DNA from 2 places in the Paenibacillus oryziterrae genome. Region 1 is predicted to be linked to the other one. Evidence: riboswitches for the same ligand, from Rfam matches in the RefSeq annotation. Region 1 holds a riboswitch; the other holds the start of a gene.
What was found. A riboswitch is a leader RNA that binds a small molecule or an ion and turns the genes downstream of it on or off. The one in region 1 is predicted to bind thiamine pyrophosphate.
Positions count from the first base shown of each region.

Region 2: it holds a riboswitch for thiamine pyrophosphate, as region 1 does, so the genes downstream of both, ACAN55_RS11145 (ABC transporter ATP-binding protein) here and ACAN55_RS03460 (ABC transporter substrate-binding protein) in region 1, are expected to answer to the same signal.

Region 1 covers NZ_JBGJZO010000002.1:225,347-228,758, forward strand. Annotated here, with positions in the region: gene ACAN55_RS03450 (MFS transporter) at 1-202, shown strand, start outside; gene ACAN55_RS03455 (hypothetical protein) at 278-1,720, shown strand; TPP riboswitch at 1,770-1,882, shown strand; gene ACAN55_RS03460 (ABC transporter substrate-binding protein) at 2,004-3,080, shown strand; gene ACAN55_RS03465 (thiamine-binding protein) at 3,311-3,412, shown strand, end outside.
Region 2 covers NZ_JBGJZO010000008.1:69,307-72,718, forward strand. Annotated here, with positions in the region: gene ACAN55_RS11135 (ABC transporter substrate-binding protein) at 1-344, opposite strand, end outside; gene ACAN55_RS11140 (ABC transporter permease) at 341-1,114, opposite strand; gene ACAN55_RS11145 (ABC transporter ATP-binding protein) at 1,098-1,847, opposite strand; TPP riboswitch at 1,971-2,075, opposite strand; gene ACAN55_RS11150 (hypothetical protein) at 2,170-3,412, opposite strand, start outside.

The sequences.
Region 1 (3,412 bases):
GGAATCTACGCCAAGCATTATGATTGCAGCCGGAGGGATCGGCGGTGCTGTACTGCCGCTGTTGACGGGCTGGGCCATGGATCATCTGGAAGCAACTGAAGCCGCAGGACTGCTCGCAGGTTTCGCCGGAGTGCTGTTTCTGATCAGCTTGGCCGCCTGGAGGTTACGCCCTCAGCGGACCTCTGAGAAACACGGTTATTAAACCGGATAATCAATGCAGCCCTTTTCGGGTAAATGATGTTGTACGTATATTTTGTGTAAGAAGCGGGGAATCCAAATGTCCAATCTATCCGACGAGCCAGTGCTGCATAAAGCCCTGCTCCAGTTCATATTTCCATTCTCCATTAAACAGGGACAAAGCCCGGAGCTTGCGGGGCAGCTGGAAAGAGACGGCTTTACGCGGTTTTTCCTGAGCCAGAAGGAGCTGGAGAATGCCTATTACGGAGAAGGATATTCTGTCTCCCACGAAAATATGGAGCGCTCCTATCTGCCTTTTGCGGCTCATGTGTTGTTCCCCCGCGAGAAGGACAAGAACTCATTTCACCGTTTCTCACGAGTGAATAACCTGGACTGCACACTTGAAATGCCACAGGGTACGCTCCCTTTCCGGGTTCTGTCCACTGATGTGTTTATCTGTCCCTTTCAGCTCGGATTCATTACGATACGGATTGAGGTCCTAGAGGACAACCTTCCGTTCAGCCTTGCGCTGGAGTTCGCGGATCGTTTCCGCACGCTTGAAGATGTGTCCAGCAGGGACTTACATACGCATATCCATTGCCGGAAGCGCTCCTTCGGACAGGTTGAGGATTTCGTGTTCAGCAATTTAATCCCGGGACTGCGGTCTTTTCTGGACTCCTCGGAGCTGAATGGAGCTTACTTTGAAACACTGCCCTTTTTCGTCGATGAACGGATGATGGTCCAGGCCTTTTACCAGTTTGAACAAGAGGCCGAGCTCGACCTGAACATCAGGTATAAAGCTTCCCAGCTCGACGGGCTGGACGCCAAAGGACAATCGTACAAAAGCGCCAGCGATGAACAGTACATTAAAGACTATTGCGAGACCCATTCCTACAACCGCTGGGGACCGGATACCTACTACATGACTAATGAACAGACTTTCTGCTGCTTGACGCGGGTGGATGACGATCAGGCAGTCCGGCTGGCCAATGAAATGTACGGGGAATATTATTATGGCCTGTTGCTGAGTATTTTTCATAAAATTGTCCTTCTGAAGCTCGCGAACATGCACTCCCGGCTGCGGATCGATAACGACTATGAGCAGATTGAGGACTTAATCTATGCCATTAACCGGTTTTCGGCCAAATTCTATTTTCTCGAGCTGATTTCACAGTCCCAAGGGCGGGAGATTTTCTTCCAGCTGCGCAAAGTCTACGGCAATGATGCACTGTTCGTAGAAGTGAAGCAGACGCTGGATGACTTGTTTCAATATCAGGATAAGTTCCAGGCCAAACGGCGGGATAATCTGCTGATGATCCTTACGGTGTATACGGTGATAGGCGGAATTTACGGGATGAATCAGGTCATTGAGGACCTCAAGGGGAAGATCGACTGGAAGGTTATGCTGGAGTACTCTGCTTTTCAATATCTTGCTTTATTCCTTACCTTTAGCGGGATTCTGGTCAGCCTTGCCCTTACTGTACGGCAGCTGTGGCAGTATTTCCGGGAGCGCCGCAAAAAACGTTTCAAATATCAGGACTGACTGGACAATGCAGAAACATGCGTCTATAATACAGCGTAATAACCGCAACTTCATAAAGCAGGGGTGCTGGAATTGGCCGGCTGAGAGTGTATCCCACACAAGATACTGACCCTTATACCTGATCTGGATAATGCCAGCGTAGGAAACGTTACTAGTATGCGTCCTCAGCGGACCGCCACTATTTATGCGCCTGCAGCGTCCCGGTCTCCGGGGCGCTTTTTATTTGGTATTTCGGATTGTTCACGACTTTGTGAAGGCGGAGAGCTAAAGGAGAGAAGAGAACATGGGAGTCAAAAGAGTACTAAGCTTATGTCTGGCCTGCATGCTGGTTATTGCCATTGCCGCCTGCGGGAACAATAATGCGGGAACAGGCAACAGCGCTTCGGAGAATGCTTCCGGAAATAGCGGCAATACCGCCGAATCCACAGCAACGGCATCACCTGAAGCTCCGAAAGAGCTTACCAAAATCAAGGTTGCCCTCGACTGGACGCCAAATACGAACCATACCGGACTCTATGCCGCGAAGGAACTCGGGTATTATGAAGAGGAAGGCCTGGACGTAGAGATTGTACAGCCGGGTACGGCCGGAGCCGATACAATGGTTACCTCGGGCGAAGCCGCTTTTGGCATCAGCGCCCAGGAAGGACTTACCCTTGCCCGCCTGCAGGGCGTGCCATTGGTCTCGATTGCAGCCATTATTCAGCATAATACCTCCGGATTTGCCGCACCTGTAGACCGCAACATTAAATCGCCTAAAGATTTCGAAGGTAAAACTTATGGCGGTTGGGGCTCCCCTGCCGAGGAAGCAGCCATGAAAGCGATCATGGACCCCGAAGGCGGCGATGTAAAAAAGGTAAAACAGGTCAACATCGGAGAAGCCGATTATTTCACTGCCGTGAAACGCGACATTGACTTCGCCTGGATCTTCTACGCTTGGACGGGAATCGAAGCCGAGCTGCGTGGCGAACCGCTGGATATGCTGTATCTCAAGGATTATGCTCCCCAGCTGGATTACTACACACCGGTGCTGACAACCAGCGAGAAGGCGATCTCCGAGAATCCTGAACTGGTCAAGGCCTTCCTGAAGGCTACCTCCAAAGGTTATCAGTACGCGATCGACCATCCGGAAGCCGCTGCTGCCATCCTGACCAAAGCCGTGCCGGATCTCGATGCCGATCTCGTTCTCGCCAGCCAGAAATGGCTCAGCCCGAAATACAAGGACGATGCCCCGCGCTGGGGTGAACAGAAGGAATCCGTCTGGAAGGATTACGGCGACTGGATGTACGGATTGAAGCTGCTAGACAAACCGCTCGACGCCGCAAGTGCATTCACGAACGAGTTCCTGCCGGAAGCCGAGTAGGCAGGGTTTATTATTTGCATAAGGATAATAACCGCTCACAAGGTGAGAGTAACGAAGGGGAATTTTGGAACTGTAGGAGCGTAGCGATCGCCTTTGTTCTCGGATTTTATCCGCTGAATAGCGGTAATTATAATCAAAAAATCCGAGAACAACAGCGGCCGAAAGTCCAACATTCACCGTAGTTACGGAGAACACCAAAATGAGCATTTTAAAACGAGAGGATGAGATCAATGGCTAACACATTGTTAAGCATTCAGGTTATTCCCAAAACTCCGAACAACGAGGATTCTATCCCGTACGTGGATAGAGCGATTGAAGTGATTCAGCAGTCC
Region 2 (3,412 bases), on a different contig from region 1:
ACCCTGCCTGCAGCGGCGAGCCTTAGTGCATCGTTTGTATCAGCAGGCATTACAAATTCCACGTCAAGTCCCTGTGCAGCAAAATAACCGTTCGCCTCTGCGGTATACAGGAAGGTATGGACGGCGTTAGGATACCAGTCCAGCATCAAGGTAAGCTTGCGGAGCGGCTGCTTTCCGGAGCTTGTGCCATTGTCCGGGGCGGAGACGGTACTTAATGCGCCGCTGCCGCATCCTGCAACGAGCAGGGACAGACATAGGATGATAACGGGTACAAGCCTTCTTACTGCATAGCGGTGAATTGCCTTATTACCGTATAGTCCGGTATTTTGGAGCATCGACCTCATCTGGAATGACCTCTTTTCTTTACAATCATTTTCTCCATTCCCGCCATCAGCAGGAATAGGACAAGTCCGAGCACCGAGAGCATCAGGATGGATGCGAACATCTCTGCGCTCTGAAGATTTCCGGCCATGCGCCGGCTGAAATAACCAAGTCCGCGGCTGCCCCCAAGCCATTCTCCGAGGGTAGCCCCGATGACGCAGTAGACAATGCACAGCTTGAGCCCGGAGAAATAAGAAGGCAGGGCAAGGGGGACTCCGATTTTGAGCAGCAGCTGCCTTGGGGAAGCACCCATGGTCAGCAGCAGCTCGCGGTACATGCCCCCTCCTGTGCGGAGCCCGTCATACGTCCCGACCACCACCGGGAAAAAAGCAGTAAGCAGCACTACAGCAACCTTGCTCCACAAGGAATAGCCGAACCACATAATAAATACGGGGGAAAGTGCGATCAGCGGGATGGTCTGGCTGATGACGACGAAAGGATAGACGGCTTTCTCCAACACCCGTGACAGATGCATCCCTGTTCCAAGCAGTGTGCCAAGCAGTACGGATAGCAGAAATCCGGTCATGACCTCCAGAAGCGTTGCCGGAAGATGGACGCTGAGCAGCAGGTCCAGATTGCGGACCAGAGCGTTAAAGATGCTGCCTGGAGAAGGCAGAATATAAGAAGCAACCCAACCAGCCTTTGACGCGGCTTCCCAGCCAGCCAGCAATATGAGCAAAAGGACGAGGAAAGGAAGGTATTGCCGTAAAGCTGTTTTAACGATCTGCTTCATGAAGCCTCTCCTCCAGTTGCTTCCTAAGCGCCGTGAACCGGGGCTCGTATCTCATAGCATCGCTGCGTGGCCGGGGCAGGCCGGTGTTCACTTCGGTCAGGCCTTGTCCCGGGCTCCTGCCCATTAAATAAATACGGTCGCTGAGCAGGAGTGCCTCTTCAAGATCATGGGTGATGAAGAGAACGGTCCTGCCGAGACTGCTCCATAACCGCAGCAGCCACTTCTGCATTTCCCGCTTTGTGATGGCATCGAGCGCCCCGAAAGGCTCATCCAGCAGCATGAGCTCCCCGCCGGACAAGACGGTCCGCAGAAAAGCCGCCCGTTGCCGCATACCTCCCGATAGTTCATGTGGATACGCAGATTCGCACCCGGACAAGCCGAATTCCTCCAGCAAGGCTCGGATTTCACGGATTTTGTCCTCTTTGCGGCCGCTGCTGTTGAGTTCCCACGGCAGCAGGCAGTTGCCGAGAATCGTCCGCCAAGGCAGCAGGAGATCCTGCTGCGGCATCAGGGAGACATGGCCTAGCCGTCCGCTTTCACAACCTGTAATCCGGATGTTTCCGCCGGAGGGTTCAAGCAGGCCTGCGATCAGTCTGAAGAGAGTAGTTTTGCCGCAGCCGCTCGGGCCTACCAGCGAGATGAATTCTCCCCGTGCCGCCGTGAGGGAAACCCCGGGAATTACAGGATTCTCAGGTAGGCCGGGGTAATGATAGACCACATGTTCCAGTGTCAAAAGATTCGTTATGTATGATCCCTCCTGTAAACGAACAAAGGACCCGCCCATTTCCGGAAGGAAATGAACGGGTCCGATTCATAAGGGTATCCCGAAATGTAGATGCGGGGAGTACGCCAGATCGAAGTTTCCGTTCCACTTCCCTCCGCCGGTATGATCCGGATCAGGTTCAAAGGGTCCGGATGCGTAAGCTTCCGTCTCAGCCGTGAGGCCCCCCTAGTGGTTAAAAAGGTCTTTATTCGATTCGTATTGCTCATTAATATAACACAAGTGATATTTTTGTAAAGGTGAAGCATGACTTTTTATGATCACAACTTCAGGCTTAAGCTCCCGACGAGTCCACTACGAACACAGGCACGTAGAATTCGCCTTCGTCCGTTAAGATATATTCATATCCGCCCTGAAACTGGCCAGGTAACCCGGAGTTCCCGCCAACTTCAACGTTGCCCCATAGCGAAATATAACGCCCATCCACATTAATAAAAGGCTTACCGTTGTAATCCAGGCTAATATCCCCTTGAATCATGACGTTCTCATACATATGCTGCTCTAGTTCGGCAGCTGTAACCAGCGGGTATTCCAGCACAGTCTCGGTGAACTGATATACACCGTCGAACTCGCGGTAAATGGCTGTCTGCCCATCAACACCGTCTCCAAGATCTGCATTGTGCACGATAATTGAGCCATCATCCTGAAGCTCATAGCTGTCACCACTGAAGGAGAACAAAACAGATATTCCTTCGGGCTTCACCGTGTAGGCGGCAAATGATGTTCTTCCGTCCTCAAGGTCAGTCTCTGTGAGAATAGCGGGTACACCTAGGGAATTTCCCAAGCTGCTGTCAAAATCGATTCTGCTTAAGTTCTCTGCGCCAGCTACAGAATCCCCGTTGATTGTTACCGTCGTACCGTCATCCTTTATGGCTGCATAAACCAAACGTCCGCTGCTGTCTATTCCGGCAGCATATATCTGGTAGCCGTAACGGTTCGAACCGGAAATAACATGGGTGTACCTGCCTTGTTCTTCGCCCCCGGGCAGCAGGCGCACCGGCTCTGCCTTATTCCAGGCTAGCGTAACTTCAGCTACTTCATCTGAGGTATCTGAAAGGGGCGCAAGCTCGCCATAGCGTTTGATCGCCTCCGCATATTTACCGGCCCGGGCCAGCTTTTTAGCGCTGTTGAGCAGTCTGGTTATGCTTTTATTAATATAGGACAGAACGCTGGAGGAAGCCTGATCCGCGTTCGCTGCGAAGTTCCGGAAAGCCAGCGCGTGCTCGGCGAAAGCGGTGATGTTCTCCCCCTCGACATCCTTGCCGAGGATCGCTCTGCTGCTTGCTTCACTTTGTTTCAGCACCCATGGCGCTTTATAATCATGACCTTTATACCCGTTAACCATTAGAAGCGCGCTGTCCAGAAGAGACTGGAACCGCCCCGCCCCCGCAAGAGCAGCTAATTTCTTAGTGTCATGGGACTCGAACCGTTTCTTAAGTTGCTGTTCTTTGGTTTCATCTCCGCCATAGTAGTCTCCCGGAATAAGCAGCAGATTCCACTTGAAGCTGTCATCTGTG